Regions from separate parts of the Klebsiella sp. HN106 genome, predicted to be linked through region 4. Evidence: predicted binding sites of a transcription regulator. Region 4 holds the regulator's gene; each other region holds the start of a gene.

Region 1 (3,964 bases), on a different contig from region 4:
CCGGAAATTTAATTAACTATTTCCGCTATCGTCAGGAAATATATTTGGCAATAATGTGATTAATTTCCGCGCACTGCGCCGAGGTGAAGCTCACCGCGTAGCGACTGTCGCCAACATCGTGGCCCATCAGCTGCAGCGCTTTTTTTACCGCCGCCGGCGAGAACGCAACTTTATAAAGATCGGTGCGCAGACCGGTGACGCTCTCCTGAGCCTGGCGGGAGCCCTCAACATTGCCCGCTTTAAAATTTGCCCAGATGGCGTTGATCTCTTTTGGCGCGACGTTCGCCAGCCCGGAAATACAGGCGGAGCAGCCATCAACAAAACCCTGGTGTATCAGCGAATCAGGGCCGTTCAGCACGTCAAAATCGGCGATATCCCGGACCGCATCGAGGAAACCCTTCAGGCTTTCGTAGCTGCCGGCGCTGTCTTTGACGCCGATAATGTTCGGATGCTGCGCCAGCGCGCGCGCGGTTTGCGGTTCAATGGTGTTGCCGGTGCGCGCCGGGATGTTGTAGAGAAATACCGGTACGCTCAGGGCGTCAGCAATGGCGGTATAGTGGGCGATCAGCTCATCCTGCTTTAGCGGCACAAACCAGGGGGTAATCACGGAGACCGCGTCAACGCCCAGTTGTTCGATCTGTTGACCCAGGCGGATCGTTTCGCGAGTCGACACTTCGCCAATATGCGCCACCACCGGCGCCCGACCGGCAACTTCATCCACGCAGGCTTTAGCGACGGCGATTTTTTCCGCTTCATTCAGCACAAAGAATTCGCCGTTGGTACCGCCGCAAAAAATAGCGTTGCCCGCGGCGAGCTGGCGCTGTACCTGCTGCCTTAGCGCCGGGATATTCACGGCTCCCTCTGCGGTAAAAGGCGTGACGATGGCGGTCAGAACGCCGGTAATTGAATTGCTCATTTCATCTCTTCCCTGGTGTTATTGTGCGGGGAACAGGGTGCGGTAAACCGCTTCAACCTGATCCTGGTTAACGCTGCATGGCGCATTATTCAGTAAACGCTTGACGTTCAGCGCCGCTTCGCTCAGTTCGCTGATGCTCTCTGGCGGTACGCCCAGCGCGGCAAGGTTATCGGGCAGCTGCAGGCGTTTCACCAGCGCGGCGAGCCAGGCGACCAGCGCATGGGATTTCTCTTCTTCGCTAAGCGTCAGGTCGGTTTCAGGGAGCAGATCCCAGACCTGGGCAAATTTCGCCACCGCGTGTGGGCGCACCACCTTCATACAAGGCGCCAGCAAAATGGCGTTAGCCACGCCGTGCGGCAGGTGATATTTGCCGCCTAACGGATAGGAAAGGGCATGAACCAGATGAGTGCCCGCATGGTTAATAGCCACACCGCCATAATAAGAGGCCCATAGCATCTCCAGCTTCGCCGCCAGATTGTGCGGCTCACTCACCGATAGCTCGATGTTGCGCACCAGCTTGCGCAGGCCAATCAGCGCCGCGTTATCGCTAACCGGATTGGCAACGGTCGAAGTAAAGCACTCAATAAGATGACACAGCGCGTCAATGCCGGTAGAGGAGGCGATATGCGCGGGCATGCTGGTGGTTAATTCCGGCAGCAGGGCAACATAATCCGGCAGCAGAACCGGGGAGATAATCCCCACCTTCGTATTCTGTTCCGGGATTGCCAGGATCGCGTTCGGCGTGGCTTCGGAACCGGTGCCGGCAGTGGCGGGAATTAATAACGAGGTCACCTTTTGCTGCGGCTTTTCGCCGGCCAGCAGCGCCTCAAGCCCCGGCGAGTCGGGATGCAGCAGAACCGAGAGCAGCTTGGCCACATCCAGAACGCTACCGCCGCCAATCCCGACAATTAGCTCCGGCTGGTTAGCGCTGACGAGGCGCAGAATTTGCGTCATATCATGCTGGCTTGGCTCTGCGGGTACGGAATCAACGATCTGAACCTGACGCCCTTCGTCTTCCAGAAGCGTACGGATCTGCCGTGCGGCATCGAGTTTGCCAACGTTGGCATCGGTGACCAGCAAAATGCGCTGTTTGCCGGTCAGCAGCGGTAGCAGGGCGGTAAACGCGCCCGCGCCGCTAATCAGGGTGCTGTTAATGGTTGCCACTTCTTTCTCCTGTCTTATGGATGATTAAACTTAATCATCTATTGTTCGGGTCACTCACATTGTGGGATGAAGTTATAATTTATAGCGAGATTTAATAACTTGAGCTTGCTCACATTTAATCAATTGTGATTGAATATAATCATTATCAATTTCGAACAGCTTGAAAAGGGAACATGATGGGCAGCGGCGATAACAAGGTGCTGGTTCTGGCGGATGACTTTACCGGCGCAAATGACGCGGGAGTCAGCCTGGCGGAGACGGGGATGCGGGCGGAAGTGGCGTTTAGCGCCAGCTACCAGGGAGAGGCGCAGGCGCTGATCCTCAATAGCGACAGCCGCGCGCAGCCCGCCGCAGAGGCGGCACGGCGCATCACGCATCTTTTACAGGCGGTGTTGCCGCGTTTTCAGCCGCGCTGGACGGTGAAAAAAATCGACTCCACGCTGCGCGGCAATCTCGGCGCCGAGCTGGAAGCAACGATGCGCGCGCTGAACTGCGCCGTAGCGGTTCTGGCGCCGGCTTTTCCGGCGGCTGGCCGGTTGACGCGCCGGGGTGTGTGCTATGTGCACGGCTCGCCGGTGAATGAAACCGAGTTCGCGACCGACCCGAAAACGCCGGTCAGCAGCGCGGATATCGCCGCCGTGGTCGCTCAACAAAGCGATTTGCTGTGCCGCGGGACAACGGTCGCCGGGCTGGCGGCAGAGCTGGAACAAACGGTTGAGACGCCGCGGGTGCTGATCGTCGATGCCGAAGAAAACCAGCAGTTGGATGCCATTATCGCCACGGTCGCTCTGTGCGAGCAGCGGGTGCTGCTGGTGGGGTCTGCGGGGCTATGCGACGCCCTGGCGCGTCGGCTGGCGACTATGCCGCACGGCCCGCTGCTGGCGGTGGTCGGTTCAATGAGCGAAATCGCGCAACAGCAGGTTGCCCGCCTTAATGAGCATCCGCGCGTCCGGCGGGTCGACATTGATGTGGCTATGGCCTTTGACGGCGATGCCGCCCTTGATGCCCGGCGTATCGTGGCGGTATTGAGCGAAAATAATCATTGCGTTATCACCACCCGACCCGATAGCGAGGCGCGAAAGGCGGTTGAAGCCTTGTGTCGTCGGCATGGGGTCGATCGCACCGCCCTTGGCGAACGCATCTGCGCATACCTGGCGCGGGTCAGCGCGCTGGCCATCGCGCAGAGCCAGCCGGGAGCGCTCTATTTATCCGGCGGCGACGTGGCGATCGCCGTGGCGCAGGCGCTGGGCGCCAGCGGATTTCATATTACAGGCCGGGTGGCGCAATGCGTGCCGTTCGGCAATTTTCTGGGTAGTAGCTGGCAGCGGCCGGTAATGACCAAGGCAGGCGGATTCGGAACGGAAACCACCCTGCTGGAGGTTGTGAATTTTATTGAGGAGAAAATGAGTGACTAACATCATTGCGGTAACGATGGGAGACCCGGCAGGCATTGGCCCGGAAATTATTATCAAATCGCTGGTTGAGGGGAAACTCAACGGCGCGCCGGTCGTGGTGGTGGGCTGCGCGCAGACGCTGCGGCGGATCCTGGCGATGGGGATAACCCCGCCCGCCGAGCTGCGTATCATTGATCGTCCGGAACAGGCGCAGTTCAGCGCGGGCACGATTAACGTTATCGACGAACCGCTGGCCGATCCGCAAGGACTACGCGCGGGGGAAGTGCAGGCGCAGGCGGGGGATTTAGCTTACCGCTGCATCAAGCGAGCGACCGCGCTGGCGATGGCGGGTGAGGTGTTTGCGATCGCTACCGCGCCGCTCAATAAAGAAGCGCTGCATCTGGCCGGGCACAACTTCCCGGGACATACCGAAATGCTCGCCCATCTGACGCAAACCAAAGATTTTGCGATGGTGTTATATACCGATAAG
Region 2 (3,964 bases), on a different contig from region 4:
CCAGCCACTGTTCGTAGGTTAGTGAGACGTTATGGCGGAAGACTTTCTCATCCGTTTCCAGCACCTTTTCCGCCACTTCTTCGGTATAAACATCCTGCGGCTTCAGATGGATAAGCTGCTTTTCACTTTTGCCTGTCAAAAGCTCCATCGCACGGTTACAACCGGAAAACTCTTTATCTTCATTACGATAGAAAACCAGATCCGGAGAAGCATCAAGGAAGGAGCGCAGAAAAGAGGATTGTTGCTCAAGCTGAATTTGCGCCTCTTCACGCTCTTTCATCTCAATTTTGAGCTGCTCAAGCGTCGTTTCACGTTCCGCTTCCGCCTTTTCACGTTCGCCGATTTCCTGATTAAGCTGGGCGATATTGTCCTTAAGCTGCACATTCAGCTTGAGATCGCGCTCGCGCATCTCCTCCAGTTTCTCTACCAGCCGCGAGAGGCGCTGCCGGGACTCTTCCAACTGCTCAACCACCACCGAAAGGAAATAGACCGCCCACGGGGTAATCAGCAGGCCGAAGAAGATGGAGCGGATCACATCAATACTTTCCACCTGGCCATGCAGCACCATCGTAACGGCCATCTGCACAACTATCGCCAGCACCACCAGCGCAAAGGCCAGCAGCATTGAAAAGCGCACCAGACCCAGCTTCATCATCAGGTCAACATAATACTGCGCCAGCATACGGATTTGCTTCATAAGGGATTCCTTCGCGACAACTTCGCACAATAATACTCAATTCTGAGCAAGACGCTGTAAGTTGTGCAAAAAATGCGGGAAGGATTGCAGTTACGCGGCTGACGCTGAACTGGCGTCAGCCGGAAATAGAGAAGAGAACAAAACGAGCGTTAGCGTTTACTGAGCGCTTCCCACAGCCCCTTCAGGTAGGTCACGCCCAGCGCACGGTCGTATAATCCATAACCTGGCCGCCCTGTTTCACCCCAGATAAAACGTCCATGATCCGGGCGTATATAGCCACTAAAACCATTGTCATAGAGCGCCTGCATCACTTTATACATGTCCAAAGAGCCGAATTCTGACGGATGAGCGCATTCATAAAAGTCTTTATCTTTAATAAGATTAATATTACGCACATGGGCAAAATGGATACGCTTGCGCCGTGTAAACTCGGCCAGAATCGAGTAGACGTCATTGGCAGGATCTTCCGCGATTGAACCGGTGCAGAGCGTGATGCCATTGGCCTCAGAATCTACCGCCCGGCAGATCCAATCCAGATCGTCGCGATTTTTCACGATACGCGGCAAGCCAAAAATAGAGTACGGCGGATCGTCTGGGTGAATAGCCATTTTCACGCCGACCTCTTCGCAGACGGGGATAACCGCCTTCAGGAAATAGACCAGATTCTCCCGCAGCGTCTTGTCATCAACATCTTTGTACTGCGCAAACAGCTCCTGAACTTTGGCCAGACGCTCAGGTTCCCAGCCCGGCAGAGCAAAACCATTTGAGTTATCCAGAACCTCTTTCACCACCTCTTCCAGGCTCTTATCAATATCTTTTTTTTCAAAAGCCATCGTCCGGGAGCCATCCGGCAGAACATAGTTCATATCGGTCTTCATCCAGTCAAAAACCGGCATGAAGTTATAGCAAATCACTTTTACGCCAAACCGGGCAAGATTACGGATAGTCTGTTGATAGTTGGCGATATAGCGATCGCGGGAAGGCAGCCCTATTTTAATATCGTCATGAATATTGACGCTTTCGATAACTTCCATTTTTAGCCCGGCATCATGAACCTGATTTACCAGGCGCTGGATTTTTTCCAGCGGCCAGACCTCACCAACCGCGACATCATAGAGCGCCCCCACCACGCCTTCAACGCCGGGAACCTGGCGGATATATTCCAGAGAGACCTTGTCTTCCTCCGGCCCAAACCAACGCATTGTCATTTGCATACGAAATCACCTGATTCAATGTTATTAACGGCAATAGCCTACTACCATACAAGATAAAATAACCAGATTTATATCAACGGCAGTGACGTTGGTCACACCACTTTTTTTCAGAGGATAAAGCAAAATAAATGCGCCGTAGCGATGACGTTATCCGCCTGCTATGGAGAGATCCAGCGACGACCGAGAGCAGACCCCTGAACGCCGTGTTCATTGAGGTATTTATCCAGTTCAACCATCCCGGTCCAGCGGTTCTCACACCACAGCGGCGCCAGCAGCGTTGGGCGGCGCGCGCTGGCGGAGATACGGTGAAAAATCACTTCCGGAGGGGTGTGACGGATCATCTCTCCTGCGGTAACCGTATAGTCGTCCAGCGCAATACCGTTTAACCTTCCTGCCTGCCAGGCCCTGGCCATAATGCTCCCCTTCACAATATGAAGTGGATGCAGCTTAATGCCGTCTACGCCGGTCTCCACTACCTGCTCTAAGGTCTCCAGGCATTCACCCTGTCCCTCGCCCGGCAGGCCCACGATAAGGTGGCTACACACTTTAAGGTCGCGCTCGCGTGCCAGGCGGGTGGTTCGCTGATAGCAGGCAAAATCGTGGCCGCGGTTAATTCGGTGCAGCGTTTTATCATGCGCGGTTTGTAAACCCAGCTCGAGCCATACTTCGTAGCCCTGCTCCCGATACTCACTCAGCAGGTCCAATACGGCTCCGGGGACGCAGTCCGGGCGGGTGCCCACGCACAGCCCGACGATGCTGGCCTGGCTGATTGCCTGCTGATACATGGATCGCAGTACCTGAACTTCGGCAAACGTACTGGTATAGGCCTGGAAATAGGCCAAATAGCGCTTAGCCCGGTTTACCCGCTGCGCCTGATGGGCTAGCTGCTCAGCAATCGAACGGTGCTGCTGCTCTTCATCGGCAAAAGAAGCGACATTACAAAAGGTACAGCCGCCACGACCAATGGTGCCATCGCGATTTGGACAGCTAAATCCACCGTGCAGCGTCAGTTTGTGAACCTTTTCTCCATATCGGCGCGCAAGATCCCCACCAAACATGTTGACTAATTTTTGTAACTGCATAATCTGATAGACCGGCCTTAAGAAAGGGGCCAAGCCTGCCATTTTTAGCTACCGACGGCGATGACCTGGATCAATCGTCAACGCGGCCGCTTACCTCATTGCATAAACAATCAAGATAACTGCAATTTAATTCATAGTCAGGGTAATGAGTTTTCCTTATACATAGCCGCTGATTGGCAATTATCTTTACCCTGGCACAAAACAGTATTAGCAACCAAAAAATAAATAAAAAGCAGTTTAAAAAACTGTGATAAAAAAACAATTCAGCACAGACAGATAATGTCGTGCCGTCGATACAGTGAGACAGATCACACTCGTTTCTGTCTCCTGGCGCGTTTCAGTAGTATTTAAAACGCATTTATTCTCTTAAAAATCATTTAATTAGCTGTTGCATAGCACATTTTTGTATAAATAAGATTGCCATTTGACGTATGTGTGGATTCCCGATAAGTTGGGAATCCGCTGGAAGCTTTCTGGATGAGCGCTCTGCTCATCATATTTATGCAGTAATTGAGATTCCCTCTTAACAGCAAGTCCTCAAACTTGTGTACCGATGCGAAAAGGATTTAAAGAGGGCGAATGCGAGGTGTAAACCCCGTCGCCATGCTCTTTCTGTGCCCGTGCGCAATCGGTAACGGAGGGTGTCCCGTAGAGCCTGGGGAGGTTCACTGATATGTTGTACGATAAATCCCTTGAGAGGGATAACTGTGGTTTCGGCCTGATCGCCCACATAGAAGGCGAACCTAGCCACAAGGTAGTGCGAACCGCTATACACGCACTGGCCCGAATGCAGCACCGCGGCGCGATTCTTGCCGATGGAAAAACCGGCGACGGTTGTGGCTTGCTGCTACAAAAACCCGATCGTTTCTTCCGAATTGTTGCGGAAGAGCGCGGCTGGCGTTTAGCCAAAAATTACGCCGTTGGGATGCTGTTCCTTAATAAGGATCCTGAACTGGCAAACGCGGCGCGCC
Region 3 (3,964 bases), on a different contig from region 4:
CAATGACTATTTTGCCAGCGTTGGCTGGAGCTATAACAATCTGGATCGCGGTTTCTTCCCCCGGGCGGGGAATAAAAGCAGCCTGACCGCCAAGGTTACCGTACCCGGTTCGGATAACAGCTATTACAAAGTGACTTTCGATACCACCCAGTATATGCCGCTGACCGAGAACAAAAGCTGGGTGTGGATGGAGCACCTGCGTGCGGGCTATGCCGATGGGCTGAACGGCAAATCGGTGCCGTTTTACGATAACTTTTATGCCGGTGGATCGTCGTCGGTTCGCGGATTTTCGTCCAATACGATTGGCCCAAAAGCAGCGTATTATCGTTGTAATGGTTCTGAAAGCAGCTACAGCACCTGTCCGCTGGATTCTTCATCCGATGCGGTTGGCGGTAACGCGATGGCGGTCCTGAACAGCGAATTTATTGTGCCGACGCCGTTTGTGAATGACAAATATGCCGACAGCCTGCGAACGTCGCTATTCCTCGATGCCGGTACGGTATGGAGTACCACCTGGCAAAATACCGGTCAGACGCTGGCGGCAGGGATCCCGGACTATGGCGACCCTTCGCATATCCGTATGTCTGCCGGGATTGCGGTGCAGTGGATGTCGCCGTTAGGCCCGCTGGTGTTTTCCTGGGCTGAGCCATTTAAAAAATACGATGGAGATAAAGCTGAGCAGTTCCAGTTTAATATTGGTAAAACCTGGTGATGCCCGCGTTTAATATGCGCACAATCGCTTAGATATTTTTGACTCACTCCCGGTGTAATATTACAGGCTACCGCTTTTGGTAGCCTGTAATTTATTGTCAATATATACTTATTTATGTATGTTCATTGCTGGCGCTATCGTTGATTATTATGGCTAACCATTCATTGTTATAATGCAATATTCACGCTACATCTTAGTGAGTATAAAGCGCTTTGAGTATTGTCTGATATCACATTATTAATCTATCGCCTTGCGGTTATCTATGATGAATGCTATCAATATATAGAGTCATTAATCAGCAATGCACGCAAGGATAGAAAATGAAATGGACTATTCATAATACTCTTGTCTGCCCGCATTCCGGGGTAGCTTTTTCCTCAATTTCCAGCCTGCGGTTTTTAAAGTTTATTCTGTGGTATGAGGCCGACATTTTATTACTGCCGGGAGAGTCGATAAAACTCTACTCATCGAGCGTGTTAATCAACGAGCAATATCATGCGGTAAAAGTTTATAACATCACGCGATACGATGAAGCGCAGTGGGAGAAGCTGCGGGAGCGGCCTTCCTGTCCTTATCATTCTACCGCCACGACGGCAGACTCCTGCCGTTACCAGGCGCTCTGCGCCATAAAACGCTGCCCGAACGACTTTCCACGTGCAGTACCGGGGCTGCCGTCGGGGCAGCACGATCTGGGCCAGCAGATACGGTAAAACCTGACCCGTATCTGGCCATTGTTGTTGTTCATGCAGGTGATGTATTGTCGCAAAGGGGGAGAGTGCAGCAGGTTCCCGGTGATTAAGGTCTTACTCTTCTCTGGTGGCCAGAAGAGACGCATCCTCCCGGAGGCGGCACGTAGTCCCTGTCCTCCGGGCTACCCTTTTGTTGGCCCTGTCGCCCGGCTATGCACAGTGCGGACCGGGGATTTTCGCTAACGGCGCTTCGCCAGTGCGGGCATTCACGATGGTGTGGGCGTGGCCGCCCGGATAAGGCGGCCCGAAATCAGGTCATCATCATCGGCCATTCAGGCGGAGTCTGGCTCATGACTTCAATCATCACGTCCTTGATATTGCCCCAGATTTTCGCCACGTCCAGCAGCGTAATGCCCAACAGACCGGTGGCAAACCAGCAGGCCGCGGCCAGGCCAATACAGCTACAGATTACCGCTAAACCGGCATAATCACTTTTACGCAGCTGAATGTTCAACGAGCTGGCCAGAAACATCAGCACTGCGCTCACGAGCGGCCAGCGCAAAAGTACGACACTGGTAGTAATGGAAGCCATCAACCTATCCTCAACGAAATTTGGAAGCCTTTGACAACCTGGCGAGACTGACGGTGATGCGATGCTCTGGCTATCTTCAGGCAAACAGGAACGTAATGAAACAACGTTTTTGTTTCATCAGCTAATGTGAACTATATCACATTTGTTCTTTTATTCACCAGTCCAAAATGGGAGTTTTCTTGCGCTTATTGACCCTGAAAAGTTCGTGGTTAATAAGGGGGGGGAGAGCTTTCATTGCGAAGGTCGATTATAAGCGATAGTCGAGCGCATTTCTTTTTTAATAAGGTTTAGGTTCTGCGGATTTTATTACATATTCCGGCGAATTATACGGATAAACCGAATTAGATAGTGGGGCTAATCTCATTATGTTGAGAATGTTTCTCACGTCTTGCATTAGCAAGTATTATTCATCATTCATAGTCATGAGGTTTTTACGTCAAAGCGTGGGTTGCTGAGATACCCTGATTCATATCACAGTAAGAGGAGTCATCGGGGCCTTTCACCTTGATTAAGGCGTATCGCATGGATAAAAAGCGTAAATGAGTCGTAGCGCGCCACACAAGGCGTTGAGAATTGTTGGCATTGTGCTGGTCATTCTGCTACCGGTGGTGCTGGCATTGTGGTTTGCGCAAATCCGCGCCAAAGCGGAAACCGCCGATCAGCTGCGGCTGTTTTCTCGGCTGGCGCTACAAAAAACGGAGTTGGTTATTCGAGAAGCTGACGAAGCGCGCGATAAGGCCCGTTTGTATCAGGGAGAAGTGTGTTCGCCGTATCATCAGCAATATCTGCTCGGCATTGTACGCGGTCTGCTCTATATCGACGACTTAATCTACGCCAACGGCAGCCATTTTTTCTGCTCCACTGCGGTACGCCGCGAGATGGGGTGGCAAATTCCGGCCGCAACCTATACCAAAAAGCCGGATATCGCGATTTACTACTACCGCGAAACGCCTTTCTACCCTGGCTATGCGATGAACTATCTGCAGCGCGGCCACTATGTGGTGGTGATTAATCCGCTCTCGTTCAGCGCGCTGATATCCAGTGACAGCAATCTCGCCTGGGGCGTGTTTGATACCAAAACGAACCATTTTTTTTCCGTCAGCAAGAACGCCGACCCTGAGGAATTACGTCATCTGATTCGCGCTGAAGAGGCGCTCTTTCAGCAGGATGGCCGCGTTTATGCCATCGCCCATTCCACCGTTCGCCCGATTGCCGTCATCATGTCCACCTCGCGCGTCAGCTATTACCAGAATTTTTATAATCAGGTGACGCTGACTCTGCCGCTGGGGCTGATTTGCAGCGTGTTGCTGTTACTGGTGTGGTCGCGCACGCGGCAGCAGTACCACTCTCCGCGTAATATGCTGCAGCGCGCGTTAAGCCGTCGCCAGCTGTGCCTGCACTATCAACCGATTATCGATATTAAAAATCACCGCTGCGTTGGTACCGAAGCGTTATTGCGCTGGCCGGGGTTTGATGGCCCGGTGATGAGTCCGGCGGAGTTTATTCCGCTGGCGGAAAACGAAGGGATGATCGCCCAGGTTACCGACTATGTCATCGATGAGGTATTTTCCGATCTCGGCGAATTTCTGGCGCGGCATCCGCACCTGTACGTAGCGATTAATCTCTCGGCTGCTGATTTTCAATCCGCGCGCTTGATTGAGCATATCAATGAGAAGGTCCGGCGCTACGCCATCAAGGCGGAACAAATAAAAATCGAAGTGACCGAACGCGGGTTTATTGACGTCCCGAAAACGACGCCGGTGATTCAGGCTTTTCGCGACGCGGGATATGAAATCGCTATCGATGACTTCGGCACCGGCTACTCCAATCTGAACAATCTCCATGCGCTCAACGTCGATATCCTCAAGATTGATAAATCTTTTGTCGATACGCTGTCAAACAACACCACCAGCCACCTGATTGCCGAACATATCATCCAGATGGCGAACAGCCTGCATTTAAAGATCGTCG
Region 4 (3,964 bases):
GCTAAGCGGCAAAGGCCAGTCGCGCAAGTATTTACATACCTATGACGAAGCCGTGCCGTGGAACCAGGTTCCGGGGACCTTCACGCCCTGGCAGCCGCTGCCCGAGCCGACTGACGTCCTCTTTTACGAAGGCCTGCACGGCGGCGTCGTGACGCCGCAGCACAACGTCGCAAACCATGTCGACCTTCTGGTCGGCGTGGTGCCCATCGTCAATCTTGAGTGGATCCAGAAGCTTATCCGCGACACCAGCGAACGCGGCCACTCTCGGGAGGCGGTGATGGACTCGGTGGTCCGCTCGATGGAGGACTACATCAACTTTATCACCCCGCAGTTTTCGCGCACCCATCTCAACTTCCAGCGCGTCCCCACGGTGGATACGTCCAATCCCTTTGCGGCCAAAGCCATCCCTTCCCTGGATGAAAGCTTCGTGGTGATTCATTTCCGCAACCTGAAAAATATCGATTTTCCGTGGCTTCTGGCGATGCTTCAGGGTTCGTTTATCTCACATATGAACACGCTGGTGGTACCGGGCGGAAAAATGGGGCTGGCGATGGAGCTGATTATGGCGCCGCTGGTTGAACGGCTGATGGAAGGCAAGAAAATAAGCTAGCTGCGATCGCCCCGGCGGCAACATAACCTACCGGGGTCGGTTCCGTTTATCCTTCGATCACTTCATAAGAGTGAGTAATGTTTACCGCCTTCTCAAGCATCAGCGCCACCGAGCAGTATTTTTCCGCCGACAGGTCAACGGCGCGGGAAACGGCCGCGTCTTTTAACTCCTTACCGGTCACGATAAAGTGCAGATTGATATGGGTAAACAGACGCGGCGCCTCTTCGCGACGCTCCGAGGTCAGCTTAACTTCGCAGTTGGTGACGTTATGACGCCCCTTCTGCAAAATGGAAACCACGTCAATCGCGCTGCACCCGCCTGCCGCCATTAGCACCATTTCCATCGGGCTGGGCGCTTTATCCCCGGAATTACCGTCCATCAGAATCTGGTGGCCAGAAGCCGACTCACCGATGAAGGTTAACCCTTCAACCCACTTCACTCGCGCTTGCATAAATTTAACTCCAGGGCTGTAATTTTCCTGACAGATTACGCGTAGATAACAATTCTCGCAACGGAAGGCGACCTGGGTCATGCTGAAGCGAGACACCAGGAGACATGCGGCGAAAGCTATGCTAAAACAGTCTGGATGCTACAGTAATACATTGATGTACTGCATGTATGCAGAGGAGTTCACATTACAGGCTGCAGAACACTTTCAGCCGGATTCCCAGGTATAGGGATTCAATACGATTGCATGCCCGGATGCCGTGTAGTGTCGGCACCCGGAGATAGCTTATAACAGAGGATAACCGCGCATGGTGCTTGGCAAACCGCAAACAGACCCTACCCTTGAATGGTTCTTGTCTCATTGCCACATTCATAAGTACCCATCAAAGAGCACGCTGATCCACCAGGGTGAAAAAGCAGAAACGTTGTACTACATCGTTAAGGGCTCCGTGGCTGTACTCATCAAGGATGAAGAAGGTAAAGAGATGATCCTCTCTTACCTCAACCAGGGCGATTTCATCGGTGAATTAGGCCTGTTTGAAGAAGGTCAGGAGCGTAGCGCCTGGGTACGTGCGAAAACCGCATGTGAAGTGGCCGAAATCTCCTACAAAAAATTCCGTCAGCTGATCCAGGTTAACCCGGATATCCTGATGCGTCTCTCTTCGCAGATGGCGCGCCGTCTGCAGGTTACGTCGGAAAAAGTGGGCAACCTCGCTTTCCTCGACGTGACTGGTCGTATCGCCCAGACGCTGCTGAACCTGGCAAAACAGCCGGATGCGATGACCCACCCGGACGGTATGCAAATTAAAATTACCCGCCAGGAAATCGGTCAGATTGTCGGATGCTCTCGCGAAACCGTTGGCCGCATCCTGAAAATGCTGGAAGATCAAAACCTGATCTCGGCACACGGTAAAACTATCGTCGTCTACGGTACCCGTTAAGTCGGTAAAACGGCGTATTGCCTGACAATACGCCGTTTTTGTTTTCCCCTCATGTGGCGCAGGCTGATTTACCACCCGGAAGTCAACTATGCACTGCGGCAAACGCTGGTGTTGTGTCTGCCGGTTGCGATAGGGCTTCTGTTCGGTCATCTACAGCAGGGGCTGCTGTTTTCTCTTGTTCCCGCCTGCTGCAACGTTGCCGGGCTGGATACACCGCATAAGCGTTTCTTTAAACGCCTGATTATCGGCGGCTGCCTGTTTGCCGGCAGTAGCCTTATCGTTCAACTCCTTCTGCAGCGAGAAATACCTTTGCCGCTGATCCTCACGGGTCTGGCGCTCATCCTCGGCGTCACGGCCGAAATCAGCTCTCTGCACGCAAGGCTGCTGCCCGCCTCGCTTATCGCGGCTATATTTACGCTCAGTCTCGCGGGCAACATGCCGATCTGGGAGCCGCTGCTGATCTACGCGCTCGGGACGTTATGGTATGGCGTTTTTAACTGGGTCTGGTTCTGGCTTTGGCGCGAACAGCCGCTGCGCGAATCCTTAAGTCTGCTGTATCGCGAGCTGGCCAATTATTGCGAGGCCAAATACAGTCTGCTTACCCAGCATACGGACCCCTCAACATCGTTGCCGCCGCTGCTTAATCGACAGCAAAAGGTGGTAGATCTGATAACCCAGTGCTATCAGCAGATGCATATGTTGGCGGCCAACCAGCGCAGCGATCATAAACGCCTGCTGCGCGCATTCCAGGTTGGACTGGACCTGCAGGAGCATATTTCCGTCAGCCTTCATCAGCCGGAAGAGGTGCAAAAACTGGTGGAGCGCAGCCATGCGGAAGCGGTGATTCGCTGGAACGCGCAAACCGTTGCCGCCCGCCTGCGGGTGCTGGCGGACGATCTCCTTTACCATCGTTATCCTCAGCGCTTTCAGATGGATAAACAGATCGGTGCGCTGGAAAAAATCGCCTGGCAGCATCCCGATAACCCGGTCGGGCAGTTTTGCGCCTGGCATTTCAGCCGTATTGCCCGGGTTCTGCGCACCCAGCGGCCGCTGTACGCGCGTAACCTGATGGCGGATAAAACCCGTCGCCTGCCGCTGCTGCCTGCCCTGAAAAACTATCTGTCGCTTAAGTCGCCGGCCTTACGAAATGCGGCGCGTATCAGCGTGATGCTGAGCGTCGCCAGCCTGATGGGCAGCGCGCTAAACCTGCCAAAACCCTACTGGATCCTGATGACGGTTCTGTTCGTGACGCAAAACGGCTACGGCGCCACCCGAGTACGCATCGTCCACCGGGCTGCAGGAACCATTGCCGGGCTGGTCATTGCCGGACTGACGCTGCACTTTCACGTCCCTGAAGGCTATACGCTGACCGCGATGCTCTTTATCACGCTGTTAAGCTATCTGATTATCCGCAAGAACTACGGCTGGGCGATGGTCGGATTTACGGTAACGGCAGTGTATACCCTGCAGCTACTCACCCTGAACGGCGAACAGTTTATCGTTGCCAGGCTGATTGATACGCTGATTGGCTGCCTGATCGCCTTCGGGGGTATGGTCTGGCTATGGCCGCAATGGCAAAGCGGCCTGCTGCGCAAAAATGCCCACGATGCGCTGGAAGCCGATCAGGATGCTATCAGGCTGATCCTCAGCGACGACCATCAGGCCCCGGCGCTGGCCTATCAGCGAATGCGCGTCAACCAGGCGCATAACGCGCTGTTTAACTCGCTGAATCAGGCAATGCAGGAACCCGGTTTTAACTCGCACTATCTGGAAGATATGAAGCTGTGGGTTACCCACAGCCAGTTTATTGTCGAGCATATCAACGCCATGACCACCCTGGCGCGCGAGCACAATATGCTCACGCCAGATCTGGCGCAACGTTATCTGGAGTCCTGCGAGATTGCGCTCCAGCGCTGCCAGCAGCGGCTGGATTCCGATGGGCCGGGCAGCGCAGGGGATGTGAATA

Evidence for each region. Region 4 encodes CRP, which controls carbon source genes, mostly activating them, when cyclic AMP is high. Its sites were predicted from a motif close to ATGTGANNNNNNTCACAT; they were not measured.
Region 1: ACSIPU_RS02345 (iron-containing alcohol dehydrogenase) is a predicted target of CRP. The motif match lies at 2,178-2,195, and genes of this name have one in related genera.
Region 2: uxuA (mannonate dehydratase) is a predicted target of CRP. The motif match lies at 1,992-2,009, and genes of this name have one in related genera.
Region 3: ACSIPU_RS12405 (YjcB family protein) is a predicted target of CRP. The motif match lies at 2,118-2,135, and genes of this name have one in related genera.

Annotation. Positions count from the first base shown of each region.
Region 1 covers NZ_JBLURD010000001.1:505,977-509,940, reverse strand. The annotation lists gene ACSIPU_RS02350 (dihydrodipicolinate synthase family protein) at 32-916, opposite strand; gene ACSIPU_RS02345 (iron-containing alcohol dehydrogenase) at 935-2,080, opposite strand; gene dtnK (D-threonate kinase) at 2,257-3,495, shown strand; gene ACSIPU_RS02335 (D-threonate 4-phosphate dehydrogenase) at 3,488-3,964, shown strand, end outside.
Region 2 covers NZ_JBLURD010000006.1:19,742-23,705, reverse strand. The annotation lists gene arcB (aerobic respiration two-component sensor histidine kinase ArcB) at 1-697, opposite strand, end outside; gene uxuA (mannonate dehydratase) at 847-1,911, opposite strand; gene ACSIPU_RS15795 (TIGR01212 family radical SAM protein) at 2,070-2,993, opposite strand; gene gltB (glutamate synthase large subunit) at 3,667-3,964, shown strand, end outside.
Region 3 covers NZ_JBLURD010000003.1:296,971-300,934, reverse strand. The annotation lists gene bamA (outer membrane protein assembly factor BamA) at 1-712, shown strand, start outside; gene iraM (anti-adapter protein IraM) at 1,033-1,422, shown strand; gene ACSIPU_RS12405 (YjcB family protein) at 1,712-1,993, opposite strand; gene ACSIPU_RS12400 (EAL domain-containing protein) at 2,533-3,964, shown strand, end outside.
Region 4 covers NZ_JBLURD010000011.1:165,742-169,705, reverse strand. The annotation lists gene ACSIPU_RS22120 (phosphoribulokinase) at 1-610, shown strand, start outside; gene ACSIPU_RS22115 (OsmC family protein) at 657-1,061, opposite strand; gene crp (cAMP-activated global transcriptional regulator CRP) at 1,366-1,998, shown strand; gene ACSIPU_RS22105 (YccS/YhfK family putative transporter) at 2,050-3,964, shown strand, end outside.